DNA from 2 places in the Endozoicomonas sp. ALC013 genome. Region 2 is predicted to be linked to the other one. Evidence: predicted binding sites of a transcription regulator. Region 2 holds the regulator's gene; the other holds the start of a gene.

Region 1 (15,167 bases), on a different contig from region 2:
AGTTTATGAATAATCAATTTGATGTGATTGTATTCGGGGCGACCAGCTTCGTTGGACAACTACTTTGCCAGTACCTGGTTGATAGATTTAACGACAATGACCAGGAACGCCTTAACTGGGCGATAGCAGGGCGCTCTCAAGCGAAACTGGCTCAATTAAAGCAGAACTTACAACAGCCTGAGCTACCTGTGCTGCTGGCTGACGCTGCTGATGAGACTTCATTGAAAGCATTGTGCCAGCAAACCCGGGTCATTGTTTCGACAGTGGGACCTTATGCACTTTACGGCGAATCACTGGTCAAGACTTGTGCAGAAAGTGGTACTGATTATTGCGACCTGACCGGAGAGGTGCAATGGATCCGACAGATGTTGGACCGGTATGAGGAAACGGCACGCAACAGCGGTGCACGCATTGTTCATTGCAGTGGCTTTGACTCAATACCTTCTGATTTGGGCGTGTACTTTACCCAGAAAAAAGCCAGGGAAGTTTTGGGTTCATTCTGTTCAGATATCAGCATGCGGGTGAAAGCCGCCAGAGGTGGTATATCCGGTGGCACGCTGGCCAGTATAACTAACCTCACCCGTGAGGCGGCAAACAACCCGGCATTACGCCGACAGTTGGCCAACCCTTATCTGCTCTGCCCTGACAATGAAAGCTTGAAGGCCAGACAGGAAGTTGTTAAAACACCGACGTATGATTCCGGCTTTGGGGCGTGGCTGGCACCTTTCATTATGGCTGGCATTAATTCCCGGGTGGTCCTTCGTTCCAATGCATTGGCTGAATTTCCTTATGGCAGGGATTTCAGGTACAGCGAAGCCATGCTGATGGGGGCTGGTTTTAAAGGTCGTTTACAGTCTTCCGCCCTGGTAGGCGGACTGGGTCTGTTTATGCTGTCCATGGTGATTAAGCCAACCCGCTGGTTTATGGAGCGATTTGTGTTGCCCAAACCGGGTGAGGGACCTTCTCCCGAAGCCCAGAAAACCGGGTTTTATGATATTCGCTTTCTGGGCAAAACAGCAGATGGCCAGGAAATTCGCACCCGTGTTGTTGGCCAGGGCGATCCGGGGTATGGCTCTACCGCCAGAATGCTGGGGCAGGTGGCTGCAGGATTGGCCCTGGACTTCCACGATAAGCAGCAGAAGAGCGGGAGGGCGGGCGGTTTCTGGACAACATCCACGTTATTTGGTGATCGGCTTATTGAGCGGCTGGAAAAAGATGCTGAGATAAAATTTGAAGTAGTACCTTCCTGAAATAGCCTGATGCTATCTGTCTTTCCCGGATAGGTAGCAACCGTTTCGGCTGACTTTCTCTCCACAATTTGCTCCGTTTTCTTGCAGAGCTTTTTTCATCTAATTGAAACTTGATAGCAATAAATCTGTAACAGTCATCGCCTAATCTCTCAGCAAATCATTCTTTCAATAACAGTGTGTTTACTTAACGATGAGGGATAATCATGGAAGCCGGATCTTCAAAGTTACAGAACCATCGTGATTTTCATGAACAGCTGGAGTCGCTGGATGATCAGCCAGATAACTTCTCTGGCAACAGTACCCTGGATGACGTGGTAGAAAAAAGTCGGCGGAACTTTATGAAAGGTGGCCTGGGTCTGGCCATGGCAGGCTTTCTGGCTGGCTGTATGGGCACGACCGGGCAGAGTCATAATGCTCTGGGTGGCAGTACTGTTGGAAACCTGCGGCGGGCGGACATCGGATTCAAGCCCATTCCCATTGAGCAGGACCCCATGTTCGATGCCATCAATGTGCCTGAAGGCTATACGGCCAGCGTCTTTTTTTCATGGGGTGACCCGGTAGAGAAAGGTGCCAGACCCTGGCGGCCAGATGGCAGCAACAGCTGGCGGGAGCAGATGAAGCAGGCAGGCCAGAATCACGATGGGATCTGGTTCTTCCCATTTGCGGACCAGCCGGACGACCATGGCCTGCTGGTCATGAATCATGAGTACATTAATCCTACGCTTCACCCCAACGGTCTGACCATCACTGAAAACCCGCAGGGATTTAAACAGCGCCCGGCGCATGAAGTGAAGAAGGAGATGGCGGCCCACGGTGTCAGTATTATCGAAGTTCGCAAGCAGTCCGATGGTCACTGGCAGCAAGTCAAGGATTCCCGCTATAACCGCAGGATCACCGGGTTTACCCCCATGGATCTGACCGGTGAAGTGGCCGGTACTGATTTTCTGAAAACCGTGGCAGACCCTGCTGGTCTTGAGGTGCTGGGCACTTTGAATAACTGCGCCATGGGCGTAACACCCTGGGGGACTTATCTCACCTGTGAAGAGAACTGGAAGAACTACTTTGTTAACCGTGATGCTGAAGATTATCAGCAACGCCCAGCCCACCAGCGGTATGGTGTGGCCCAGGACAAGAACAGTAAATACTATGCCTGGGAGTCAGTAGAACCCCGTTTTAATGCGACACCTGATCACCATGCCCCTCATGGCGGTTATGTTAACGAACCCAACCGTTTTGGCTGGGTAGTGGAAATTGACCCTTTTTCACCGGACAGCACCCCGAAAAAGCGCACCTCCATGGGACGACTGGTCAGAGAGTGTTCAACACTTTCGCTGGGTGATGATGGTCGTATGGCATTCTATTTTGGCGACGATACCCGCGGCGAATACGTGTATAAGTTTGTGCCGGATCAGGCCTATAAACCCGGTAATCCAGCGGCCAACCGGGATATTCTGGATCATGGCACTCTTTATGTGGCGGTGTTCCATGATGATGGCCGTGGTGAGTGGCGGCCACTGGTGTTTGGCCACAACGGCCTGACCCGTCGCAATGGTTTTACCAGTCAGGCCGATGTGCTGGTACACGCCCGTCGTGCTGCGGATATTCTGGGGGCCACAACCATGGACCGCCCGGAATGGGTTGCCGTGCATCCGCAGACCCGGGAAGTCTATGTCACGCTGACCAATAATAAGCACCGGGGCCAAAAAGAGGATCAGCAAACCAATGCCGTCAATCCCCGGGAAGATAACCGCCATGGTCAGATTGTTCGTTTTACCGAGGCAAACGCTGATCCCACGGCCACCCATTTCAACTGGGAGATGTTCCTGCTGGCCGGTGACCGCCCTGGCGCGACACTGGCGGATGGCAGCCCGGTACCTGAACACTTCGTGGGAGATATCAAGGGTGATATTTTCTCTTCGCCGGATGGTATCTGGTTTGACTATCAGGGCCGCCTCTGGATTCAGACCGATTACGGTGACGATGAGGAACGCAACAGCAATATGGGCACCAATCAGATGCTCTGCTGCGATCCGGTCACCGCAGAAGTGAAACGCTTTCTGACTGGCCCGAGAGGGTGTGAAATCACTGGTGTGACCACCACGCCTGATGGCAAAGCCATGTGGGTTAATATCCAGCATCCGGCCATCAGCTTTCCGGCCAGTGATGGAATTACACGGCCCCGGTCGAGTACTGTGCTGATTACCAAAGATGATGGCGGGGTGATTGGCACTTGATTGAACCGGGTTTCGTTTTTACCAGGGGCGAATTGGCTGATTCGCTCCTGGTCTTTACCGCTGGTGCTGAAAAGGCCTTTTTATTACCTGTCTACAGGAACTTTTTTCTGGCTTGAACATCCAAGTGGTTAAATTACGTTAAATACCCATTTTTTAATCAAGGATATGCTCAACAATGAATGTCAACCCAGGTGCTGGCACCAATGCCAATGCCAATGGCGTGAATAACACTTCTGAATTCGCTGATATTGTGGTTACGGGAGTTACCACTCTATCGTTTTTTTTGGGCTATGGTGTCTCTACTTATGCTGGCGACAACTATCTGAATCGCGCCTGTCTTGCTGGCGTTGTTGGCGCCACGGGATACCTGTTAGCTGAAAGTGTCCATCACGGTGTTGCCGCCCTCTGGAACTCAGCTGTGGCTGTACATGATTCCGTAACCACGCTTATGACTAATCTGCCCATTACCCCTTTCAATGAGGAATCTCACATTGTCAAAGCATCAACCTACGCAGGAGCTTACTTAGGCTTGAGGTACAGCCCCTTGCGGCAGCGACCAGCCCGGAACCTTGTCGATCCGTCAGCACCTCCTGATCCTTACATTGACAACACCTTTTACGCTGCCCGGGTTCTGATGGCTGGCACAAGCTCGGCCATGTTAGGTGGGGGTGTTGGATATCTATTGGGGAAAGGGCTGGACCTTACCGCAAAGGCAGCCATTTCCGGTGCCAAAATGGCTGCTGATCGTCTTGGATTGAAAACCACTGTGAGCGAGAGCCCTGAGGTTGCCTCGGGTAGCTCAGGGAGAATCCATCAGCATTCAGAGTCTGCTGAAGAAATCCTGCTGAGCCGTTCCGCAGAAATGGTACGGCAAAGATCACCTGATGGAACTGAAACAGAAACTCATTTCCAGGAAGCTGGCCGAGAATAAAAATTTCCATTTTGCAAACACAGCCACGTGTTGCGTACCAACCCCCGTAATGTCTGAACGGCACGGGTGTGGTCGTGAATGTGCCGAAAATTCCCTCATTACCTGCCAGCAGGAACTTTTTGCTGGCTTGGGCATCTACAGGGTTACCTCACGTTAAACGTTAGATTCTTCCATCGATAGCGGCTTAACTATGAATATCGACTCAGGCGCAGGTTCGACGACCAATGTTGTTATTTCTTCCTCTGTAGCGAAGGATGCCCTGACCTTGGCAGGTACCCTGTCAGGGCTTGCTTTCGGCTTTCTTGTAACCCGCCTCCCGAACGACGACAGTTTTCGGAATCGCGCCTTATATATGGGCGCTTGCAGCGTTGCGGGGCACCTCATCGCCAAAACTGCCTATCACAGTTGTGCCGCCTTCTGGCAACGAGCTGTGGAAATTCCTGATACAGTATCCACACATATCAATAACCCTGATGTTACCCCCACCAGTCAGGATTCTCATATTGCCCGGGATAGCGGCTCAACTGTGAATACCAATTCAGGTGCAGGTTCGACAACCGACTTTGTTATTTCTACCTCTGTAATCAAGGATACTTTGTCTGTGGCAGGTACCCTGTCAGGGCTTGCTTTTGGCTCTTTTGTATCTATGTCCTCGGACGACGACAATGTGCTGACTCATCGCGCATATTTGGGCGGTTGTGGCACTGCTGGATACCTTATTGCACAAAATGCCTATCACGGTTGTGCCGCCTTCTGGAAAGGCTCTGAGGTTATTCGTGCTACCGTATCCACGTGTATGAATAACCTTGGTTTTACCCCCTTCAGTCAGGATTCTCATATTGTCCAGGCATTTACCTGCGCAGGAGCGTGGTATGGCCTGTGTTGCAGTAGTGCCCTCGAAGCTCCATTACTGATTCTGTCAGAAGAGGCAATAGAAATTGAAAGACGTGGGCACTGGGGCCGCAATTATGAGCCTCCTCCTTGCTGGCCTCCTCCTGATGTTATGGACCGAATCAAGTCTGGCCCAGGCTCGGTCATGCTCGGTGCCGGTGTCGGATATCTGGTGGGAAAAACGCTGGACTATACGGCAAAAGCCGCCTTTTCCGGTGTCAGAATGGCGGCTGAATGCCTTAGATCGATAGCCACTGGTCGCTGAACAGGTAGACAGCCACCTGTTTGTGCACAAAGCCCTCTAGTTCATGGTTTCAATGAGTTTGATGTGTACCATCTCCGTTCACCCTGAGCGGAGTCGAAGGGTGCTTAGCGCGATCTATCAGAGTCCGGAGTTTCCGCCCTTCGACAGGCTCAGGACGAACGGAGTGCGGAGGCACGACAACCCGTCAAAACCTGCCAGCAGGAACTTTTTCCTGGCTTGAGTATCTACATGGTCGCCTTCCGTAAAACGTCACGTTCTTATATCTGAGAGGGACTTAACAATGGATATCAACTCTGGTACAGGCTCAACGAACAACATTATTGTTCCTGCCTCAGTAATGAAGGATTCTCTGGCTTTGGCTGGTACCATGACAGGGCTGGCTTTTGGCTTTCATACAGCCCGCTTCGCGGTCGATGACAATTTTCTGAATCGCGCCTTATATGCGGGCGCTTATGGCTTTGCGGGAAACCTCATCGGGAAAGGGGTCTATCACGGTTGTACCGCCTTCTGGCATGCTTCTGTGAAAATTCGTGATACCGTATCCACGTATATGAATCACCTTGGTATCACTCCATTCATTCAGCAGGATTCTCATATTGTCCAGGCGTGTACCTACGCAGGGGCGCTCTGTGGTCTGGGTTGCAGTAGTGCCATCACAAGTCCATTAATGCTACTGGGGCCACCAGAAAAACATGCGGCCATACGTGCGAATCATCCTGATGCTTTGAACCGAATCCTGTCTGGCACAGGCTCCGTCGTGGTTGGTGGAGGTGTCGGGTACCTGGTGGGAAAAGCGCTGGACTATACAGCAAAAGCAGCCTTTTCCGGTGCCGGAATGGCTGCAGAACGCCTTGGTTTGACAACCACTGTGGGCGGGAGCCCTGACGAACAGACCAAGAATAATCTCGACTGAGTCAATTGGTGCAACTGAAAGGATTATACAGCAGAGATCACCAGACAGAAGCAAAGGATAAGAGTGCTTCAGCAGCGGGTGGTGAATCTGTTACGATTCCATCCTGTAGAACCGGTTTTGCGACAACCTCGGGACCATGGGAATGAGTCCGGAGAGGTTGTGGCAACGAGGTGTTTATTTATGTATTTCAGAGCTTGGCTGCACTAACCCGGGAACATCTCCTGGTGGTAATCTACCCGCGCACTCCTGCTTAAATTCTGCCTTTGGCTATTTTCTATAGGTGTTTTTCTTTCATGCCCCGTTATGCTGCCAGTGTTCAATACGATGGCTCCCGTTTTTTTGGTTGGCAGGTTCTCAAGACCGGTTTGCCCACGGTGCAGGCTGCTGTAGAAGCTGCGCTGTCAAAAGTGGCAAACCATCCTGTTGCCGTTGTCTGTGCAGGAAGAACCGATGCCCGGGTTCATGGCTGTAACCAGATTATTCATTTTGATACGGATGCCGTTCGTACCGAGCGGGGCTGGGCTTATGGCGCTAATGCCAATTTGCCGGATGACGTGGCCGTAAACTGGGTGAAGCCGGTTTCTGATGATTTTCATGCCCGCTTTTCTGCCCTGTGGCGACGTTATCGTTACGTGATTTATAACCATCCCATTCGGCCAGCACACCTCTCCAAAGGGGTGACCTGGAACTATCGGCCATTGGATGTTGAGCGCATGAAGGCAGCAGCAGGGTGCCTGGTAGGCGAACATGATTTTACCTCTTACCGTGCGATTCAGTGTCAGGCAAAGAACCCGGTCAGAAATGTGACCCGGCTGGATATTTCCCGCCACGGACCACTGATTGTTATTGATGTGCAGGCCAATGCGTTTTTGCATCATATGATTCGTAATTTTGCCGGGGTGTTGATGGCGGTGGGTTGCGGCAAGCGTGAGCCTGGCTGGGCAAAAGAGGTGCTGGATGCCCGGGATCGTGCCCAGGGTGGGGTAACCGCTTCGCCCTGTGGGCTTTATTTTGTCGATGCGGGATACGATAAGGTGTTTGGGTTGCCGGCCAGTGAATCGAACCCACACTTTATTGCGCCATTAATTCCGCTTTAAATCGGCGGTTTTTCCGGAGCTGGCATACGTTTTCCGTGCAATGGATGGGTTCCTCTCTATTGCTCTGAAAACTCTGTTCGTCCTGTAGCGGAGAACTTACTGAGCTGCAGAACCACGTTCATTCTGAGGCTGTCGAAGGGGGTGGACTGTGAACCAACCGTAAAGACGGTGCCAATCACCCTTCGACTCCGCTCAGGGTGAACGGAGATTGTGCTCATTAAAATCGTTGAAATGATTTGCCAGGTGCAGTAATCACCGAAATGTTCTGATAAGATCATTGATCGCTCAGGGGTTGCCTATTCTTTCGCATTGATTTTCGGATTGACAGTGTGAAAGCACCTTCAAACCCTTACCCTGTGGTTGGCTCTGTGTCCCGGGTAATCTCCCGACACAGGGCGTGGGAAAGAGAACACCGGGAAATGGAAGTATCTCCTCGTATAAAAATCTGCGGAATTACCCGTGTTGATGATGGTTTGATCGCTGCTGATAGCGGGGCGGATGCCATCGGTCTGGTGTTTTACCGGAAAAGCCGTCGCTGTGTCACGGTTGAGCAGGCCGTGGAGATTGTCCGGGCTCTGCCGCCGTTTGTCTCGGTGGTTGGGCTGTTTGTCGATGCCTCCGATGAGCTGATTCAATCGGTTCTGGACGCGGTTCCTCTTTCACTTCTGCAATTTCATGGCAATGAACCGGAAATCCAGTGCGCCCGCTGGGGGGTACGTTATATGAAGGCCTTCCGTGTTCGTCCGGATATTGCCGTGGCCGACATGGTGGCTCCCTATACCAGTGCCTGTGGCTACCTGCTGGACAGTTATAAGCCCGGGGAGGTGGGTGGCACCGGTGAGTCATTTGACTGGGATTTGATACCCCATGAGCTGAATAAACCGATGGTGCTGGCCGGAGGTCTGAGTCCTGATAATATCGCTCAGGCAGTGAACAGGGTTCGACCCTATGGAGTTGATGTCAGCAGTGGCGTAGAGAGTCAGCCTGGCATTAAGGATCACGATAAAATCAAAGCCTTTATCAAGGCGGCAGGAAGATGATGGTCGATCAAGAAATTTTTGAGTCCCCCGTTCTTTCTTCTGAAGAACACAAGTACGATCAACCGGATTTAATGGGGCATTTTGGCCGTTACGGTGGACGTTTCGTGGCTGAAACCCTGATGGGTGCGCTGGAAGACCTTGACCGCACCTGGCGTGAGCTCTGGCAGGACAAGACCTTTCAGGAAGATTTTGATCGTGACCTGGCTGACTTTGTCGGCCGTCCTTCACCGCTCTATTTTGCTGAGCGATGGACTCGGGCGCTGGGTGGCGCGAAGATCTACCTGAAGCGTGAAGATCTCAATCATACCGGTGCCCACAAAATCAACCATGCGGTTGGTCAGGCGCTACTGGCCAAACATATGGGGAAAACCCGGATTATTGCCGAAACAGGTGCCGGTCAGCACGGTGTCGCCTCGGCGACGGTGGCCGCCCGTCTTGGGTTGGAGTGTGTGGTTTATATGGGGGCCAAGGACGTAAAACGTCAGGCATTGAACGTCTATCGCATGAAACTTTTGGGGGCCACCGTGGTACCGGTAGAAACCGGTTCCCAGACGCTGAAAGACGCGATTAATGAAGCTCTCAGGGATTGGGTAGCACGCCCCGAAGATACCTTCTATCTGCTGGGTACAGTTTGTGGCCCTTCACCCTATCCTGAAATGGTGCGTAATCTGCAGAGTATTATTGGCCGGGAAGCCCGTCGGCAGATTCTGGAAAAAGAAGGCCGCCTGCCGGATGCCCTGGTTGCCTGTGTGGGTGGTGGTTCCAATGCCATGGGGCTGTTCCACGAATTTATCCAGGATAAAGCCGTTAAGCTGTACGGTGTTGAAGCGGCAGGGCACGGTGTTGATACCGATAAGCATGCGGCCCGGATGAGTTCCGGTCGTCCGGGCGTTTTGCAGGGCGCAAGAACCTATCTGATGACCAACGAACATGGCCAGATTATTGAGAGCCACTCTGTGTCGGCCGGATTGGACTACCCGGGGGTTGGACCAGAACACAGTTACCTGAAAGATATCGGCCGTGCACAATACCCGGCGGCAACGGATGAAGAAGCTCTTGCGGCATTTCGCCAGCTGACCCGTCTGGAAGGCATTATGCCAGCGCTGGAAAGCGCCCATGCCCTGGCCTGGGTTGATAAACTGGCACCCACGATGAACCAGGACCAGATCATTATCTGTAATCTGTCTGGTCGTGGTGATAAGGATATTCATACCGTTGCCGCTATTGATGGCCTCGAAGTATAAGGTGGGCACAGCATGAGTCGTGAAATAAACAGAATCAAAGCCCGCTTTGAAACCTTGCAGGGGCGTGAACGTAAAGCACTGATACCCTACATTCTTGCCGGTGACCCTCCGGGCAAGACCGTCGAGGTCATGCACCAGCTGGTGGACCATGGGGCGGATATGATTGAGCTGGGTTTTCCGTTCTCGGACCCGGTGGCGGATGGTCCGGTGATTGCCCAGGCCCATGAGCGGGCGGTATCACACGGTGTTACATTGCATGACGTTTTTGCAATGGTTTCTGAATTCCGGGAAAGGGATAATGACACACCGATTGTCCTGATGGGCTATCTCAATCCGGTAGAGATCATGGGCTACCAGCGGTTTGTTGAGTTGGCCAGTCAGGCGGGTGTTGATGGTGTGCTGATGGTGGATCTGCCACCGGAAGCCGCAGGTGATTTACTGGATATGCTGCATAACTGTGGTATTGATATGATCAACCTGATTACCCCGACCACATCCGATGAACGAATTGCCAAGATCTGCCGGGTTGCCAGTGGTTATCTCTATTATGTATCCCTGAAAGGGGTAACCGGTGCGGCAACCCTGAATACGGCAGAAGTTGAACAGCGGGTCAACCACATCCGGCGTTTTGCTGACGTTCCGGTGTGTGTTGGCTTTGGTATCCGCGATGGTGCCTCGGCTGCCGCCATCGGGCGAATGGCAGACGGTGTTATTGCGGGCAGTGTGCTGGTATCTGAGCTGGCTCAGTATGGCAATGAGGGACAGGCCTCCATTGACCGCGTTGCCAGCCGAATTGCCGAAATGCGCTCAGCTATGGACGATGACAGGACGAATGAATGAGCAACTGGTTAGTCGATAAACTGATTCCATCGTTATCACGCGCTGCTATTGCGCAGAAAAGCAGCAGTGTGCCAGAAGGGCTTTGGCGCAAGTGTGTGAAGTGTGAGGCCTTTCTCTATCGCCCCGAGCTGGATAGAAACCTGGGTGTTTGTCCCAAGTGCCAGCATCATATGCGAATCAGTGCCCGCACGCGACTGGATTACTTTCTTGACAAGGAAGGAAAGGCAGAGCTGTTTGCCGACCTTGAGCCCAATGACCGGCTGAAGTTTCGCGACACTAAAAAGTACCGTGACCGACTGGCAACGGCGCAAAAGCAGACCGGCGAAAAAGATGCCCTGGTGGCCATGCGGGGTACCGTCGAGGACATTCCGGTCGCGGCCGTTGCCTTTGAGTTTTCTTTTATGGGCGGCTCCATGGGGTCGGTGGTCGGGGAAAAGTTTGCCCGTGCTGCCGAGTTATGCCTGGCAGAGAAGATGCCGCTGATCTGTTTTTCAGCCAGTGGCGGTGCCCGAATGCAGGAAGCCCTGTTTTCCCTGATGCAGATGGCGAAAACCAGTGCGGCCCTGGAAAGAATGCGCCAGGCGGGTATTCCTTATATCTCTGTGATGACTGACCCGGTGTACGGCGGTGTTTCTGCCAGTCTGGCCATGCTCGGTGATATCAACATGGCTGAGCCCGGTGCCCTGATTGGTTTTGCCGGTCCCAGGGTGATTGAACAGACCGTCCGGGAAAAGCTGCCGGAAGGCTTCCAGCGCAGTGAATTCCTGCTGGATCACGGTGCTATTGATATGATCGTTTCCCGTTCTGATTTGCGATCCACTATCGCCAGGCTTTGCCGGAAAATGCAGGGCAGGCCGGATGCAGATGTGGAGCTTGCTGATCCTGCAGAAGAAGTTGCCTGATCCCACCTTTTATCTCTCTCATTCCCACGCAGGCCCTGAGGGGCTTGCATGGGAATGCATACGTCTGGAGATGTGACGTTGTCTTCTTTTGAAAAGAAAGAAAAAAGCCTTGCACAGTGGTTAACCTGGATGGAAGAAACTCGTCCGGAGCATGACATCGACTTTGGGCTGGACCGGATTCGGCTGGTGGGTGACAGGCTGGATTTGCTCAAACCCGCGCCGTTCATTATCACCGTGGGGGGCACCAATGGCAAAGGCTCGACGCTGGCCGTTCTTGAAGCTGTTTTGCTGGCTGCCGGTTACAGGGTAGGTCTATTTACATCACCTCATTTTCTCAAGTTTAACGAAAGAATTCGCATTAATGGCGAACAGGTCAGTGATGACTGGCTATGTGATGCTTTTGAGACGATAAATGAAAGTCGAAAAACGACATGGCTAACCTATTTTGAATTTGCCACCCTGGCTGCCGTTGACTGCTTTAAAAGGGCGGAGGTGGATGTGGCATTGATGGAAGTCGGCCTGGGTGGACGACTGGATGCTACCAATGCGATTGACCCGGATGTGTCGGTAATTACTACGGTGGCGCTCGACCATCAGGAATACCTTGGCTTTAGCATTGAAGCGATTGCCAAAGAGAAGTCAGGAATATTTCGTGCCAGTAAACCTGCGATCTTTGGTGATCAGCCCGTGCCGCAGGCAATCACCGACATGGCTGAGCGTCTTGGCAGTCCCCTGTATTGCAGAGGAGAGGCGTTTACCCTGGCAAGATCGGGTAATACGTGGCACTGGTCAGGTAGTGAAAATCAACAGCTGAACAACCTCCCTGTTCCCAATGTCGTGATTGATAATGCCGCGACGGCATTGCAAGCGCTGCAATTTTTGCCAGAGCCTATCGCTATTGAAGCTGTTCGAGAAGGTTTGTCACAGGTATCGGTTACCGGACGGTTCCAGAAGCTGATGATGGAAAATGAATCAGGAGAGTCTATCGATGTGGTGCTGGATGTTGCCCACAATCCTCAGGCAGCAGAAATGCTCAAGCAGCGTCTGGACGAGTCTCCGGCAGAAGGTAAGACACGAGCAGTGATTGCCATGTGTAAAGATAAGGATTATATGGCGGTTGTTGACTGCTTAAGTGGCGATATTGATGAGTGGTACGTTGCTCAGTTTGAGTCTCCAAGGGCGCTGGCTGAACAAGAGCTGGCAAAGAGGCTGGTTGATCGAGGGTATTCAGTTAATCGCTATCAGCAGGTTGCTGAAGCATTGCATCATGCACTTGAACGCTCAACATCTGGAGATAGGGTGCTGGTTACTGGATCATTTATGACGGTATCTGCTGCCTTGACCAACAGCCACTGAGTACACGATTTCAGTGAAATTGATGGACTCCCTCTATCAATGACTTCCAAACTCCGTTCGTCCTGAGCGGAGTCGAAGGGCGTAAACACCATGCCCTGGACAAAGATTGTGCCAATCACCCTTCGACTCCGCTCAGGGTGAACGGAGATTGTACGTCTTAAGTTCATTGAAATGGTGTGCTGAGTTTGCCTTCCACGGTCCCCGACGGAATGCAGCTAACCCCATGGACAATAAAGGTTTCACGAAAGGCACACAATATCGAGTCAAAACAGGCTGCTCCACATTCACCAAGCCCGGGGCAGTCTCACAAATTACTCAAATATCAGGCCAGAATTGTTCATTCATAATTTGTTCGTAGGTCCATGGGCATGAGTCTGGAAAATGCTCCTTGCTGATGCCGGTTTCCTTAAAGGCAGAAATCCGTGCCGCTGGATAGGCATCGTCCATCGCACCATTAATCTTTGGCTTTAGCCCAGGGTTTTCTTTCATCAATTTCCGAATGCGAAATCGCTGCTCTTCGATAGACCCCTGCCAGCTACTGCTCCTGTGATCAGGTTGATAAGCCCACTTCAGCAAATGCATGAGCAGAATATCCAGCCGGTGACTCAACAGCCGGTATTCGCTTCTGCCCATGCTTTCAATTTCCTCAAGGATATTGTCCAAATCCAGTTCTCCCAGTCTGCCCTGGCGAATAAGTTCTGCCTGTTGCTGTGTCCAGCTGTAAAAATCAGTTTCGTATAATGGTTCAGTCATACTGATAAGTCCCTTCGGTATTGCACGCTTAATTGTTGTAGGTTTGGTTGGAATTCGCTTAAGATGCAATGAGTTTCAGGCATTGACCTTTAATTGACTTCCCGCCATCTTTGCAGGGATGAATACTGTTTATCTATCATTACGGAGCGTATCTTGGGCGAGGGACTTAAGCAAAGACTAATAGGTGCTGTGGTATTGCTGGCCTTATTGATCATTCTCGCGCCCGCACTGTTCAGGGGAGGGGAGACTCATCCTCTGGTCACCTCCAGGCCTTCCCCGGCAGCCCCTAAGCTTGAATCCCCCCCAGTGCCTGCATTTGTCGACCAGCTGGATATTCCCCCGGATGTTGTTGAAGTGGTGCCTTCTTCCACTGAAACTGTGCTCGAGCCAGAAAGTGATCGTACTGAAAAAGCCACAGGTGTGGATGAATCAGGACATCTGAAAGCCTGGTCTCTCCAGTTGGCAACCTTTGCGGATAAAAACAATGCCCGAAACCTGGAAAAGCAGCTAAAGACTAAAGGGTATAGTGCTTTTCAGAAGAAAATTTCTACAGAGACAGGCAAGGTTTTTTATCGGGTCTACATAGGGCCGGAAGTAAGGCCGGATGAACTTCAGCAGCTAAAGGTTACCATCAAGAAAGAGTTAGGGCTTGAGGGTATACTGGTTCGTTATGTTCCATAATAGGCTCTCTTACGGTAGACATTCCGCCTACTACCTTCCTCGGGAAGTCAAAGACTGAACCACGAAGGTCACGAAGAGTACGAAGAGATTTTCTTGCCCTTCGTGCTCTTTGTGTCCTTCGTGGTTCCATCTGAAACTCATGGAAAGGGGAGGGGTAAGGAATTGTCCCGAAATAATTTCGGCATTTTGAGTTCGATCTCCGTTCATCCTGAGCTTGTCGAAGGGTGATAGGCACAATACATGAGGCCGGAGTTCCTGAGCTTAATGTCGACCCTGAGAATAGGCTCAAAACTCGAACTTATGGTGACGCTTGAGGTGACAAATTCAGGAAAACTTATGAAAATAGATACAATGATTGACCTCAGGGATAAGGATCGCAAGGCAATCTGCACTATTGCTGAACAGATATTTGCCCCGGATACTTAAATCTGGGCTTACGGCAGCCGGGTCAAGGGAACCAATCATGACAACAGTGACCTGGATTTGGCTGTGCACTTTCCCCCGGATCAGGCAAGATGACAGACTATGAGCAGTTGAGCCTGTTTCTCGAAACCCTGCGGGACTCCAATATACCCATTATTGTCCAGGCACTTGCCTGGCAAAGTATTCCCGATAGTTTTCGTGAGGAAATAGATAAAAAACACCAGGTGCTCTGGCGCTGACAGTGAAGGAGCAACCACCGGTAGTTTTGCCTGAAGATGGGCAATCCAAAGATATTCGGTGCCTTGGTCATGAACCTCATAAAAAAATCACGAATAAGTGCTTTTCCG
Region 2 (15,167 bases):
TGACATTCCGGGTTTCTGATGGCCTGACACCCCGATCGGTCAGGATGCTGAATCCTCCTTTTGAGACATCTTCAAGAATGCCGATAGACAGACCGGTGTCGTTATCCAGTACTTCTGCGGTTTTTTCCAGTGTTTTTCTGGGAAATCGACGCTTTTCTTGTTGTATTTGCGACATTTTGGCCTCCATGGATTAGAGGGAAGGAAGAACTAAGTTATCACCTTTTGTTTTCAAAATGCATCTTTTACCTGTTTTGCCAAAACAGGTTTTTATGAAAACGTGCTTTATGGATGGTGAGATTTTCAGTCAATTAGTTGATTTAAATAGCGGCCAATGGCGGCAGAGCATGACGTTTCCTAAAACTTATTGACTGTTGACAATAGGGCTTAACTTCCTCTGTAATCGAATAAGGCGTTATCAGAAAGCCTGGTTGTTGATAGAGCTTAAACCGCTGAATGTGATGAAAGTTCTACCCTGTAAAACAACAATAAATAGCCACGTCTGTCAGCTTGCCCTAACCCCGGGATGCCGATAGACAGGGCACTAAACCAGAGCCTGCTGCTCTGCAACATACGGAGGGATCCCGTCATGTTCAGACAGATTGCCGAGGCACGAATCAACGATCTTCATTGCAAATTTGATGAAGAGTCCGGCCTCAAATCCGTCATCGCTATTCACAGTACCCGCAGAGGGCCAGCCCTCGGTGGGTGTCGAATCATTCCTTATTCTTCCTCTGACGAAGCCATCACGGATGCCATTCGCCTTGCCCGTGGTATGAGCTACAAATCAGCACTGGCTGGCCTGGATCTCGGGGGTGGCAAAGCGGTCATTATGGAACCGGAAGGTGACTATGACCGAACCGCTCTTTTCAAAGCGTTCGGGCGTTTTCTCAATGAGCTTGGCGGTCGTTATGCAACGGCTATGGACAGTGGCACAACGGTGGCGGATATGGACACCATTGCTACTCAGTCAGCTCATGTGACTTGTACTTCATCCGGTGGCAGCCCGGCACCCTTTACCGCTGAAGGGGTTTATTATGGCGTGCTTGCCTGCCTGAAAGCCCATCCCTCGCTGCCAGATAATCTGAAAGGTTTAAGGGTTGCTGTGCAAGGGCTGGGTAATGTTGGCTATGCCCTTTGTCAGCGACTGTTTAACGATGGGGCACAATTGATTGTTGCCGATATCAATCAGGATCGTGTTGATCAGTGTGTCCGGGAGTTCGGTGCCAAAGTAGTCGCACCGGATGACATATATTCGGTGCCCTGCGATCTGTTCAGCCCCTGTGGCCTTGGCGGCGTCCTCAATAGCGACACCATTGGCAAATTACAGTGTGCTGCTGTTGCCGGCTCAGCCAATAACCAACTACTGACGGAGGAAGACGGTATTGCCCTCTTCGACCGCGACATTCTCTTTGCCCCGGACTACCTGATTAATTCCGGTGGATTGATTTTTGTCGCCATGACTTACCTGCAAAGCAGTCAGCGTGATATGCACCATCGCCTGCGTGGCATTCATGACACCCTGTTAGAGATTTTCAGCCGACAGAATCAGGCCGGGTTACCCGCCAGTGTTATTGCTGACCAGATGGCAGAAGCCATTGTGCATGGTGATAACCCTTCACAGTTGACGGCATAGGGAGAACAGAAATGGATTTAACAGCAAACCCTGCCCTCGCCATGGAGCAGTTTCTGGATGCTGAAGGCGAAGTCATCAAACGACTGCCAGCCTGGGTCAGCAATCACGACATTCTCATTGATTACTACCGATCCATGGTGATTGCCCGGCAGGCCGATCAAAAAGCGGTGGCATTGCAGCGGACCGGTAAGATGGGCACTTACCCTTCCTGTCTTGGACAGGAAGCCATCAGCACCGTGTGTGCTGCCCTGCTGGAAAAAGAAGATGTTCTGATTCCTTATTACCGGGATCTTCCCGGGTTGATGCGACGAGGCATCGCTCTGAGTGATGTCATGCTCTACTGGGGTGGTGATGAGCGTGGGAGTGCCAGTCCGGCCTGGGGGCAGGATCTGCCGAATTGTGTTCCCATTGCGACTCAGGCTGGCCACGCGGCCGGTATCGCCACCGCCATTAAAATCCGCCACGAGGCCGGTGACCCGTTGCAAGTGGCCTTATGTGCCCTGGGTGATGGTGCTACATCGAAAGGGGATTTTGGCGAAGCCCTGAATCTGGCCGGTGCCTGGCAGTTGCCCGTGGTTTATATCATTAACAACAACCAATGGGCGATTTCGGTTCCCAGAAAAATTCAGTCCGGTGCACCGACGCTGGCCCAGAAAGGGCTGGCCGCTGGCCTGCCGTCTTACCAGGTGGATGGTAATGATGTTATTGCCCTCCATGAAGTGGTCAGCGCCGCTATTGACCGTGCACGCCAGGGTAAAGGCGCTACCGTGATAGAAGCGGTCAGCTATCGGCTTTGCGATCACACCACGGCCGATGACGCCAGCCGTTACCGAGCCAGTGAAGAGCTCAAGGAGGCCTGGCAACAAGAGCCCATCAAGCGGCTCCGTAACTTTCTGCACCATCGGGGGTTGTGGGACGAGCATAAAGAACAGGCTTTAAAAGATGAGGCTGACCGTATCATTGAGCAGGCCGTGGCCACCTACCTGAACACGCCGCTGCCTGCTATTGAAGACCTGTTTGATTATCACTACGCGAATATGCCAGCCCAACTGGAGCAGCAGAAAAACGAGGCGCTTGCCAGAGAACAGATGCGGCAGGAAAACATGAAATCAGCCGGAGGCCGTCTCAATGGATAACAAACTGACCATGGTTGAGGCCGTCAACCTGGCGCTTGATCATGCTATGGACAATGATCCGGATGTTGTGTTGCTTGGCGAAGACATTGGGGTCAATGGTGGTGTCTTTCGGGCAACCCAGGGGCTGCGGGATAAATATGGCCTCAAGCGGGTGATGGATACACCACTGGCGGAAACCCTGATTGCCGGTATCAGTGTGGGTATGGCTGCCCAGGGGATGAAACCGGTGGCGGAAATACAGTTTATGGGGTTCATCTTTCCGGCAATGGAACAATTAATCTGCCACGCAGCCCGCATGAGAAACCGAACCCGGGGACGGTTGGCGTGTCCCCTGGTGCTGCGGGCTCCTTTCGGTGGAGGTATCCATGCCCCGGAGCATCATTCGGAAAGCACCGAAGCACTGTTTGCCCATATTCCCGGGCTAAGAGTGGTCATCCCATCGTCACCGGTCAGAGCCTATGGATTGCTTCGTGCTGCCATTAATGAGCCGGATCCGGTTATCTTCCTGGAGCCAAAGCGCATCTACCGGGCAAGTAAGCAGATAATTGATGCTGCCAGTGACCCGCTGCCATTGGACACCTGTTTCACGTTAAAAGTCGGGCAGGATGTCACATTGGTCAGTTGGGGGGCATCGGTTCGTGAAACCATGGAGGCAGCCGACATTCTGGAGGGGCATGGCATTTTTGCAGAAGTGATTGATGTGGCTACCATCAAGCCTCTTGATATGGAGACTATTCTGACGTCAGTCAGAAAGACCGGACGCTGTGTCATTGTTCATGAAGCTTGTCGGAGTTTTGGTGTGGGGGCCGAGATTGCTGCCGGTCTTATGGAAAGGGCGTTTGATGATCTGAAGGCCCCCGTTGAACGGGTGACCGGTTTTGATACGACAATGCCCTACTACAGGATGGAAGACCATTATCTGCCCCAGGTCGATGATATTGTCAGGGCATCGATCAAGAGTCTTGCCAGGCACTAGTACATAGTTTCAATGAGTTTGACGGGTTGTCGTGCCTCCATACTCCGTTCGTTCTGAGCCTGTCGAAGGACCCATAGGGCCTAAAGGCGGAAACTCCGGACTCTGATAGATCGTGCCAAGCACCCTTCGACTCCGCTCAGGGTGAACGGAGATTGTAAACGTCAAACTCATTGAAACGATGTACTAGGAACCTGTAGGACTGCAAAACCAGAAGCAGTCAGTATTTTTATAATAAAAAGGTACATTCATGCGCTTTTTCAATTTACCCGATTTAGGGGAAGGTATTCCTGAAGCCGATATTGTCGAATGGCATGTGGGAGAAGGGGATAGCATCAGGGAAGATCAGCCGATGGTCTCAGTCGAAACAGCCAAAGCCGTTGTGGAAGTGCCTGCACCCTGCACCGGAGTGATTGCCCGTCTTTGTGGTCAACCCGGTGACACTATTCTTACCGGAGCCCCGCTGGTGGAGTTTGTCACCGATGGGGAAGATAGCGGTACGGTAGTCGGCAAACTGGCCAGTGATGATGCCAGCACCAATAGCGATGACGCTTTTATTATTGGCTCACCAGCGGATGGCCAGATGCCACCGTCGTCTTCATCGCACATGGTTCAAAGTGGACTTCAATCACTGGCTGAGCAATTCCAGGTGGATCTGGGTGCTATCACAAATCGTAGAACCGCTGCACAACCTGCCATGGCCTATCCCCTGGCCAATCCAGAGCCATTGAAAGGTGTCCGCAAGCATATGGCCCGCACCATGGCAGAATCTCATGCTTCCGTCGTCCAGGTAACGCTGTTTGATGATGTGGATATTGATCATTGGGATGATAAAGAAGACATCACTGTTCGTCTGATTCAGGCGATTGCCAAAGCCATTGCCGTGGAGCCTGCGCTTAATGCCTGGTTTGATGGCGCTTCCATGAGCCGTCAGCTTCATGATGCTGTTGACCTGGGTCTGGCGGTTGATAGTGACGAGGGACTATTTGTTCCGGTGATGCGTGATGTGGCAAAAATGAAGAAAGCAGAAGTACGAGAGAGTATCAATAAGCTCAGGGAAGGGGTGAAAGACAGAAGTCTGCCAAACTCAGAGCTTCAGGGTGCAACCATCACGTTAAGTAATTTTGGTGTCTTTGCCGGAAAATACGCGACACCGGTTGTTGTGCCGCCAACCGTTGGTATTATCGGTGTTGGCCGGTTAAGGGAAGAAATCGTCAGCGTTGCTGGCAAGCCTGAGAGCCACCGTATCCTGCCTTTGTCACTGTCGTTTGATCACCGCGCAGCAACGGGTGGTGAAGCAACACGTTTCCTCCATGCAATGATTCAACAGTTGCAGAAGTAGTCAAAAATCCACATTATAAATTCTGGGGCAAGAAAAAATGCGCTATCACTTTGCGGTTAAAAACGCAGGGTTGTTTTGATAGTGCCACGCTTGTCGGGCAGCTTTTCCAAGGCTAAGTGCGAGACCACCAGAAGTTGTGAGCGATGAAGAATAATATCTCTGCCAGCATGCTGCAAGGAAGTCCGTTGTTATAAGTTGTTATGAAAAGTGCATCAATGTAGGCCGGATTTTTTCGACTGAATGTTCGTATCCCGCTTTTGCCGGTCATGACACCGAGTTCTCTGGTTTGTCGGACGGGCATTATATGCCACCTTTTTCTATAGCATTGTTGATCAGCATGAACTGCTTTTCTGGCATTCATAGCGGCTCAATAAAAGTTATAAAAAAATGTGGTCAAAGTTCTGACTCTGCCGATAGCGTAATTGAGAAGGATAAGCTTCCAGATGAGCTATCGGTCAAACGTTCCTGGTCGTTGTTCAGGAATTCAAGCAGACAAAGGCGGGTGAAGGCATGGACATCTTCAATACATATCAGCAGAGATTTCAATCAACCCAGCAGGAAGAGCTGACCATCGAAGAGTATCTGGCACTGTGCAGGCAGGATTCTTCTGCCTATGCCAATGCGGCTGAGCGTATGCTTATGGCCATTGGTGAGCCGGAGATGGTGGATACCTCAAGGGACCCAAGGCTCAGTCGTATATTTTCCAATAAACTGATTAAGCGTTATCCGGCATTCCGTGAATTTTATGGTATGGAAGAGGCCATTGAGCAGATCGTTTCCTACTTTATGCACGCTGCCCAGGGGCTGGAAGAGAAGAAACAGATACTTTACCTTTTAGGGCCAGTGGGTGGTGGTAAGTCTTCTCTGGCAGAAAAGCTGAAGGCATTGATGGAGAAAGTCCCATTCTATGCAATCAAAGGTTCACCGGTTTTTGAGTCACCTCTGAATCTGTTTAATCCTGATGAAGATGCCGACATTCTGGAAAAAGAATATGGCATTCCCAACCGTTACCTGGGCGGTATCATGTCACCCTGGGCGGTTAAGCGGTTAAATGAGTTTGGCGGTGATATCACCAAGTTCAGAGTGGTGAAGCTGCATCCCAGTATTCTGAATCAAGTGGGTATTGCCAAGACCGAACCCGGCGATGAGAACAACCAGGATATATCCAGCCTTGTGGGCAAAGTGGATATACGACAGTTGGAAGAATACTCTCAGGATGACCCGGATGCCTACAGCTTCTCTGGCGCACTCTGCCGTGCCAATCAGGGCATGATGGAGTTTGTGGAAATGTTCAAGGCACCCATCAAGGTACTCCACCCGCTGCTGACCGCGACCCAGGAAGGTAACTACAACAGTACCGAAGGCATGGGTGCCATTCCTTATAACGGTATTATTCTTGCCCACTCCAATGAATCCGAGTGGCAATCATTCCGGAATAATAAGACCAATGAAGCCTTTATTGACCGGGTGAACATCGTCAAGGTGCCTTACTGCACCCGGGTGACGGAAGAGATTCATATATATGAAAAGCTGCTGGCTAATAGCTCACTCAAGGAATCCCCCTGTGCACCGGATACCTTGAAAATGCTGGCCAAGTTTACCGTCCTGTCGCGCATCAAGGAGCCGGAAAATTCCAATGTGTATTCCAAGATGCGGATCTATGATGGTGAAAACCTGAAAGATACCGACCCCAATGCCAAGCCGCTGCAGGAGTACAAGGATTCAGCGGGTGTTGATGAGGGCATGGAAGGTTTGTCTACCCGTTTTGCTTTCAAGATTCTTTCCAAGGTATTCAACTTTGACCCTACGGAAATTGCCGCTAACCCCGTGCACATGCTCTACGTACTGGAACAGCAGATTGAGCAGCAGCAGTATCCGAAAGAGGTGCATGAGCGTTATCTGCGCTATGTGAAAGAGTTCCTGGCACCCAAATACATTGAGTCCCTGGGCAAAGAGATTCAGACCGCCTATCTTGAGTCTTACTCCGAGTATGGACAGAACATTTTTGACCGATACATCACCTATGCTGACTTCTGGATTCAGGATCAGGAGTACCGTGACCCTGAAACCGGCGATATTCTCGACCGCTCGGCCATCAATGATGAGCTGGAGAAAATCGAGAAAGCGGCCAGTATCGCCAATCCAAAAGATTTCCGTAACGAAGTCGTTAATTTCGTGCTCAGGGCCAGGGCCAATCATAATGGGCAAAACCCGAGCTGGCTCAGCTACGAAAAAATGCGCACCGTGATTGAGAAAAAAATGTTCTCCAATACAGAAGACCTGCTTCCGGTGATTTCATTCAATGCCAAAGGCAGCCAGGAAGATCAGCGCAAGCACAATGAGTTTGTTAAGCGCATGGTAGAGAGAGGGTATACCGAGAAGCAGGTCAGGTTACTGGCTGAATGGTATATCCGGGTGCGCAAGTCGCAGTAACTGCCGTCCGGGTAGAGAGGCAGGGCGAATGGATTCTCGCCCTGTTTGTCATAAAGGGCACACAAGGAGCGTGTTCATGAGTATTATTATCGATCGACGGTTGAATGGAAAAAACAAAAGTACCGTCAATCGCCAGCGGTTTCTTGAGAGATATAAGAAGCACATCAAGAAAGCAGTGTCTGATGCTGTGAATAAACGCTCCATTACTGATGTGGTTTCTGGCAGCGAAGTCACCATTCCCCGAAAAGATCTTTCTGAGCCGGTATTCCGCCACGGTCAGGGTGGGCGATATAAGCAGGTTCATCCGGGCAACAAGGAGTTTGTCAGTGGTGATCGTATCAAGCGGCCATCAGGCGGCAGTGGCTCCGGAAGCGGTAAGGGCAAGGCTGGCAACAGCGGCGAAGGGATGGATGAATTCAGCTTCCAGATAAATCATGATGAGTTCCTGGAGCATATGTTTGATAACCTTGAGCTGCCAAACCTGGTTCGGAAACAGCTGGAGGATATGACGGAATTCAAGATTCGACAGGCCGGGTATACGACAGCAGGCTCTCCGGACCGCCTGAATGTGGTGCGCTCCCTGCGTTCAGCCCATGCCCGGCGTATTGCCTTATCCGGTGGTGATCGCCGGGAGATACGGGCACTTAAAAAAGAGCTCCGGGAAATGGAAGTCAGCCCGGATGAAACGGACCAGCAACGAGTTGTTGAATTAAGAGAACGGATAAAAGAGCTCAATGCCAAGCTGAAAAGACTACCATTTATTGATGACTTTGACCTGAAATACAACAACATGGTCAAAGTGCCTTCGCCCAGTAATAAGGCCGTGATGTTTTGTGTGATGGATGTGTCCGGATCCATGACTCAGGACATCAAAGACATGGCCAAGCGCTTCTTTATTCTGCTCTATCTGTTTTTGCAGCGTAATTATAAAGAGATTGAAGTGGTCTTTATCCGTCATCATACAGCCGCTAAAGAAGTGGATGAGGATGACTTTTTCTATTCCAGGGAAACCGGGGGAACCATTGTTTCCAGTGCCCTGGAAATGACCCGTGATGTGATCAACAAGCGTTACAGCCCGGTGGACTGGAATATCTATGTTGCCCAGGCATCGGACGGTGATAACTGGGAAGGAGATTCCAGTGTCTGCACCAAGATTCTCACCGAGCAGATTATGCAGAAGGTTCAGTATTACTGTTATGTGGAAATCACCGACCGTGCCCACCAGAATTTATGGCGTGAGTACCAGAGTGTAGCGGAGAAGTTTAAAGATCACTTTGCCATGCAGCAGATTAAATCGCCCAGTGATATTTACCCGGTTTTCCGTAAACTGTTTGAAAAAAAGGAAAATGCATGAGCAGCCAGTTGATTTCCAGTGAACCGGAGTGGACGTTTGAGCTAATTCAGGAATACGACAGGGAACTGGCCCGTCTTGCTGATCGCTTCCGCCTTGAAACCTACCCGAATCAAATTGAGATTATCAGCTCTGAACAGATGATGGATGCCTATGCCTCAACGGGTATGCCATTAATGTATAACCACTGGAGTTTTGGTAAACACTTTCTTCATACCCAGCAAAACTACCAACGGGGCAGAATGGGGCTGGCCTATGAAATTGTGATCAACTCAAATCCCTGCATTGCCTATTTAATGGAAGAAAATACCATGACCATGCAGGCACTGGTATTAGCCCATGCCAGCTATGGTCATAATTCATTCTTTAAAGGGAACTATCTGTTTCAAACCTGGACTGATGCCGAGTCCATTATCGACTACCTGTTATTTGCTAAACATTATATTGCACAATGTGAAGAGAAGTATGGCATTGAGGCGGTCGAGGAAATACTCGACGCCTGCCATGCATTAATGAATCAGGGGGTGAATCGATATAAACGGCCCCGGCCCTTATCCGCTGAGCAGGAACAGGCCCGGCAGGAAGAGAGGGCGGAGTATATCCAGAGGACTCTGAACGACATTTGGACCACCATTCCAAAGGTTGAGAAAGATGAGCAGGAACAGGAAGAGCGCTTTCCTAAAGACCCGGAAGAAAACCTGCTCTACTTCCTGGAAAAGAATGCACCGTTATTGGAAACCTGGCAGCGGGAGCTGTTGCGAATAGCCAGAAAAATTGCCCAATACTACTACCCTCAGAAACAGACTCAGGTGATGAATGAGGGGTGGGCCTGTTTCTGGCATTACCACCTTCTGCATGAGCTATACAATGAGGGCAAGGTGTCCGATGGTTTTATGCTGGAGTTTCTTCACTCCCATTCCAGTGTTATCTATCAGCCGCCTTTTGATAGCCCGCAATACAGTGGTATCAATCCATACACCCTCGGCTTCAATATGTTTATGGATATTCGTCGTATTTGTGAAAACCCTACCGATGAAGACCAGGAGTGGTTTCCGGATATTGCCGGCAGCGACTGGCTGGATACTGTGCACTTTGCCATGAAAAACTTTAAGGATGAAAGCTTTATCCTGCAGTTTCTGTCACCCAAAGTGATGCGAGATTTAAGACTGTTTTCAATTCTGGATGATGAGTCCCGCACTTATCTTGAGGTGGACAGTATTCACGATGAAACAGGCTATAAAGCCATCCGTGAGTCACTGGCCGCTCAGTATAACCTCGGCAATCGGGAACCAAACATTCAGGTTTATAATGTCAATATCCGGGGTGACCGCATGCTGACCCTCCGTCATTACCAGCATGAAGGTCGGCCATTGGGAAAAGAGACCGATGAGCTGTTGAAGCATATACACCGGATCTGGCAGTTTGATGTGGAGATTGAGTCGTTTGAAAATGGCGCAGTCACTCAAAGCTGGCAGTGCAGTGAGAATAAGAAACGCAAATAAACGTCGATTGAATGCTGGTACGCTTACGGTAAATATTAAGCAACTATCCATTAATTTTTGAACCACAAAGGACACAAAGAGCACAAAGGAAAAGAAAAGCTCTTCTTCGTGCTCTTTGTGTCCTTTGTGGTTCCCATTCAACATGATCCATATCGGAGTTATACAACTTATTCCTTTTGATCAAAAAAACAACCTGCCTGATTTTGGATTAATAAACTGACAGTTTTTACTATCAGTGATTCACATTATTTTTAAAATTTATATAATGGTACTTCCATCTAAAAAAATCTTGCTGTATAAAGTTCATCGAATTGAACATCTTTATTCCTAAGTAGGAAGTTCTATCAAGACCAAGGAGTCGTAGAGTAAATGAATATTTTTGAAGAAGTTCTGCATCGCCTCAGCAGCAAAACCCGTATTCGCTCACTGTTTAAAGATGTACACGCGGAAGATCTGGAGCGCATCATTTCCCGTCTGAACGATGTGCTGACTGAGAAGCAGGAAGCGCGTGCCAAAGACGAAGAGAAGCGTAAGAAGAAGCAGGAAAGCATTGAAGCCATCAAGCAGATTATGGCCGACCGTGGTGTTTCCATGAATGATCTGGGTGTGGGTAATCTGGAACCGGAAGAGACAGTACAGAAGCGTCGCAGAAACATTCAAAAGTACACTTTTGAATACGAGAACGAAGCGGGTGAGCGCATTAAGTGGGAAGGTGCCACTACTGGCCGTCTGCCACGTGATTTCCAGGCGTACCTGGAGCGTACTGGCAAGAAGCGTCTGGACTGCGCTCTGGAACAGATCGAAGAGTAAGTTTTATTCGCTCTGAATAAAAAAGGGTCTTGCAGACCCTTTTTTATTTTCTATTTTGGCAAATACGGCGTTAATATCATCATTTACCGGAAAGATCGTGTTCAACCGGCCTGCTATACGTTGACGACGTTGGCATGCTTGATTCTCGACAGGGGAAAGTGACATATAAAACGACTGCCTTTTCCCGGATGGCTACTGATACTGATACGACCTTCATGCCTTAATAACACATGTTTTACAATCGCCAGTCCAAGACCGGTCCCCCCTGTCGCATGACTGCGGCTCTTATCCACCCGGTAAAAACGCTCAGTCAGTCTTGGAATATGAACGGGGTCAATGCCAACACCATTGTCCTGAACCATCAGGTGTCCACCTTCCTGATCCTGCCACCACTTCACCTGCACCTTTCCTCCAGACGGGGTATAGCGGATAGCGTTATAAACCAGGTTAGAAAAGGCACTGCGCAGCTCCACGGCATCCCCCGTTAATAAGGCATCATCGTCGCATTCAAGTTGTAACTGGTGCTGATTTTCACCGCTCAATGCTTTGGCGTCGTTAACGATACCGGCAAGCAGAGACTTAAGCGTCACTGACTGACTTATTCTTTCCGGTTCCGTCGCTTCAAGCCGTGAAAGTAACAAAAGATCCTCAATCAGTCGCTGCATTCTGGTTGCCTGCTCCTGCATTTGACCAAGAGCACGATTAAAGATGGGCGGTGTATCCTGATTCATTGCCATACCGTCACTCATGGTCTCCAGATAACCGGAAATCACGGTTAGCGGTGTTCTCAATTCATGGGAAACATTGGCAACAAAATCGGTTCTCATGATTTCAAGCTGATGCAACCGGCTGACATCCCTGACCAATAGAAGTCGATTGCCCTGCCCATAAACGGTAATGGCTATTTGAAGCTGTCGGCTCTCATGCACCGGTGAATCGATCTTAATGGGCTCTTTGCCGTGGCTATTGTTCATATAGCGGGCAAATTTTGGATTTCTGACCAGGTTTGTCAGGAGCTGTCCCTGGTCATCGGGCATTTGCAGGCCCAGTAACTCTCCGGCGGCACGGTTCCACCACTCAAGGGAACCATTCTGGTCGGCCATGACGATTCCGTCGTTTAATGCTGCCGTTGAATCCTGTATGCGTTCTATCACGCTGGCAAGTCGCTGTTTTGAGCGGTTGTGTTTGCGCTGAATTCTATAAATACCGTCAAAGATCTCACCCCATACGCCTGTGCTTTCCGGGGGATCCAGCTCTTTGTGGGCAGCCTTATCAAGCCATATCAGCAATCGGTGCAGTTGCTGGTGGCTCCAGAGAAGGTAGAATAATGTGGCAAGAAAAAGCCCCAGAAAAATCCGGTCCGCCAGCCAGCCGACCAGCAGCCCGATGGCAAGCATTGACACTATTCGACCAGTAAACCAGGATCGGGCAGAGGTGGTCACAGGCAGTTCCGCAGTTTGTTGAGCTTATGGTGATTGATCCTGACCATCATTCTTATGTCATCAGGTGGTGATGAGGAAAACGTCACTGAAGCCATTTTCATTGAATTCCAGCATTCTACGCTTTAGTGGAAAAACGGTAGCCAGTACCTCTGACGGTTTGAATGTAATTCTCATAGCCACTGCCCAGCGCTTTTCTCAGGCGGCGAATATGGACATCCACCGTTCTCTCTTCAACATACACATTGCCACCCCAGACCTGGTCAAGCAACTGCCCACGGGAATAGGCTCGCTCCTGATGAGTCAGGAAGAACTGCAGCAGCCGGTATTCCGTTGGCCCCATTTCGGCCGGGTTGCCATCAATACTGACCCGGTGGCTGACAGGGTCCAGTTCCAGTCCTTTGACGACGATAGCCGACTGTTCGTCCATTCCATGAGTTCTGCGCAGTACGGCCTTAAGTCGGGCAGCGAGCTCGCGGGGGGAGAAAGGCTTGGTGATGTAATCATCCGCACCGGTTTCCAGCCCCTGGATTTTATGGTCTTCTTCCCCTTTGGCGGTCAACATAATGATCGGAATTTCTGCTGTCAGCTGGTCACGCTTAAGTCGTCTGGCCAGTTCGATACCCGAGATATCCGGTAGCATCCAGTCCAGAAGGATCAAATCGGGTCGGTTATCCACCACCAGTGAGTGCGCCTGCTTTGCATCAGCTGCTTCCAGGCACTGATAACCAGCCATTTCCAGCGCCATAGCGACCATTTCCCTGATGGGTGCTTCATCATCCACAATTAGAATTGTTTTGCCAGACATGAGAATACCCCGGGGTTGAATGAGAGAAGATTGCTTTGGTAACCGTTTATCTTTATGACAGGTATTACAGCGAGGGAATGTTACAGAAAAATGACGTTGAGGAAAATTTGATGGACTTTTTGCGGGTTGTCCAACCCATGAGTTACTGTTTTCCCGTCGTTGAAGTGATAAAGGGGAGGTGAAGGTTGAGCGCTTTCGGCTCAACCTTCAAATTCAGGTGTTTCAGTCAGTCATCACAGAGAACAGACCAGACCGAGAAATATGGCGGCACCAACCCAATGATTAGAAAGAAAGGCTTTGAAACAAGGATCCCTTTCACGGTTGCGGGTTAACCATTGCTGGTGGGTAAAACCTGCGGCGGCGGCAACAAGGCTGACATAGAATGGCCAGGCTAATTCCAGCTGTAAACCCAGCATCAGCAGGGCTATCAGGGTAAACGTCTGAAAACAGGCAATAATCAGATTATCCATTTCGCCAAATAAAATGGCGGTGGACTTAATGCCGATCTGCAGATCATCATCTCGGTCCACCATGGCATACTGGGTATCGTAGGCGACAGTCCATAACAGATTGGCGATAAACAACAGCCATGTCTGAGTGGTCAGTGTGTCGGCCTCGGCGGCAAATGCCATGGGGATGGACCAGCCAAATGCGGCACCCAATACCACTTGCGGCAGATACGTGTGTCGTTTGGCAAAAGGGTAGGCTGAGGCGAGTAGCAGGGCGGCAAAGGAGAGATAGATGGTCAGGGCATTGGTGGTCAACACCAGGAGAAAGGCCACGAAAAACAGGCTGGCGGCGTATATCAGGGCTTCTTTCGGGGTTATCTTTCCGGTCACCAACGGACGTTGCCGGGTTCGTTTTACATGACCATCAAAATGTCGGTCAGCATAGTCATTAACAACACAGCCAGCGCTGCGGGTCAGCACCACCCCAAGAATGAAAACCACCAGATTACCAACAGAGGGTATGCCTTCGGCCGCGAGCCAGAGCGCCCAGAGTGTTGGCCATAGCAGTAGATAAATGCCAATGGGGCGATCAAGGCGAGCCAGTTGAATAAAGTCTTTCCAGCGTGGTACGTGCTGATCCAGCAGCTCTGCACATTTATCAGCGCCTGTTATCGATTGTATAAATTTCATCTGCGCCCTTGGAGTTCTGTGTTTTGGAAATATAGTCAGGGCCTTCCAGCCGACACATGTTTTGCCGATAAAAAAATGAGCACAGGCTGCCATGTGTCCAATATCTATGTAGTCTTGTCGGCCTACCAGAGCAAATTGCTTATAGCGGGAGACTATCATGTTTACAGAAGACTTACGCCCTCTTCAAGAACAACTTTTCAATCACTCCATCTACCAGAAAATTAACAGTGTGGAGACGTTGTCGGCCTTTATGGAAGCTCATGTATTTGCTGTATGGGATTTTATGTCGCTGGCGAAAAGATTGCAGCTTGAGTTTACTTCCATGCAGCTACCCTGGGTGCCAGTTACGGATGCCCCGTCTGCCCGCTTCATTAATGAAATTATTCTCTATGAAGAGACGGATAAGGATCTTCATGGCACGCCCATGAGTCATCTGGAAATGTATCTCGCTGCCATGAATGAAGTATCCGCGGATACCAGCAAAATCGAACAGGTAATTTATAGCATCAAGACAGGGGTTCCCTGGCAGCAGGCCCTGGTGGTTGCTGAGGTACCGGAATACATTCAGGCATTTGTTTCGGATACGCTGAAGATCGCCCAG

The links. Region 2 encodes PhoB, which activates phosphate uptake and scavenging genes when phosphate is short. Its sites were predicted from a motif close to TGTCATANNNNTGTCANA; they were not measured.
Region 1: a site for PhoB is predicted at 1,344-1,361, ahead of ACO6V1_RS13795 (PhoX family protein). Genes of this name have one in related genera too.

Annotation. Positions count from the first base shown of each region.
Region 1 is NZ_JBLYNS010000070.1:4,724-19,890, forward strand. Features, by position in the region: gene ACO6V1_RS13790 (saccharopine dehydrogenase family protein) at 6-1,250, shown strand; gene ACO6V1_RS13795 (PhoX family protein) at 1,454-3,484, shown strand; gene ACO6V1_RS13800 (hypothetical protein) at 3,660-4,415, shown strand; gene ACO6V1_RS13805 (hypothetical protein) at 4,606-5,571, shown strand; gene ACO6V1_RS13810 (hypothetical protein) at 5,852-6,484, shown strand; gene truA (tRNA pseudouridine(38-40) synthase TruA) at 6,778-7,581, shown strand; gene ACO6V1_RS13820 (phosphoribosylanthranilate isomerase) at 7,911-8,621, shown strand; gene trpB (tryptophan synthase subunit beta) at 8,693-9,865, shown strand; gene trpA (tryptophan synthase subunit alpha) at 9,890-10,705, shown strand; gene accD (acetyl-CoA carboxylase, carboxyltransferase subunit beta) at 10,702-11,607, shown strand; gene folC (bifunctional tetrahydrofolate synthase/dihydrofolate synthase) at 11,662-12,963, shown strand; gene ACO6V1_RS13845 (DUF29 domain-containing protein) at 13,279-13,716, opposite strand; gene ACO6V1_RS13850 (SPOR domain-containing protein) at 13,870-14,397, shown strand; gene ACO6V1_RS13855 (nucleotidyltransferase domain-containing protein) at 14,824-14,916, shown strand; gene ACO6V1_RS13860 (hypothetical protein) at 14,913-15,059, shown strand.
Region 2 is NZ_JBLYNS010000019.1:3,470-18,636, reverse strand. Features, by position in the region: gene ACO6V1_RS05985 (PilZ domain-containing protein) at 1-175, opposite strand, end outside; gene ACO6V1_RS05980 (Leu/Phe/Val dehydrogenase) at 587-1,633, shown strand; gene pdhA (pyruvate dehydrogenase (acetyl-transferring) E1 component subunit alpha) at 1,645-2,769, shown strand; gene ACO6V1_RS05970 (alpha-ketoacid dehydrogenase subunit beta) at 2,762-3,745, shown strand; gene ACO6V1_RS05965 (dihydrolipoamide acetyltransferase family protein) at 3,993-5,084, shown strand; gene ACO6V1_RS05960 (PrkA family serine protein kinase) at 5,595-7,517, shown strand; gene ACO6V1_RS05955 (YeaH/YhbH family protein) at 7,594-8,871, shown strand; gene ACO6V1_RS05950 (SpoVR family protein) at 8,868-10,370, shown strand; gene ACO6V1_RS05945 (H-NS family nucleoid-associated regulatory protein) at 10,740-11,180, shown strand; gene phoR (phosphate regulon sensor histidine kinase PhoR) at 11,294-12,622, opposite strand; gene phoB (phosphate regulon transcriptional regulator PhoB) at 12,738-13,427, opposite strand; gene ubiA (4-hydroxybenzoate octaprenyltransferase) at 13,661-14,566, opposite strand; gene ACO6V1_RS05925 (DUF3050 domain-containing protein) at 14,724-15,167, shown strand, end outside.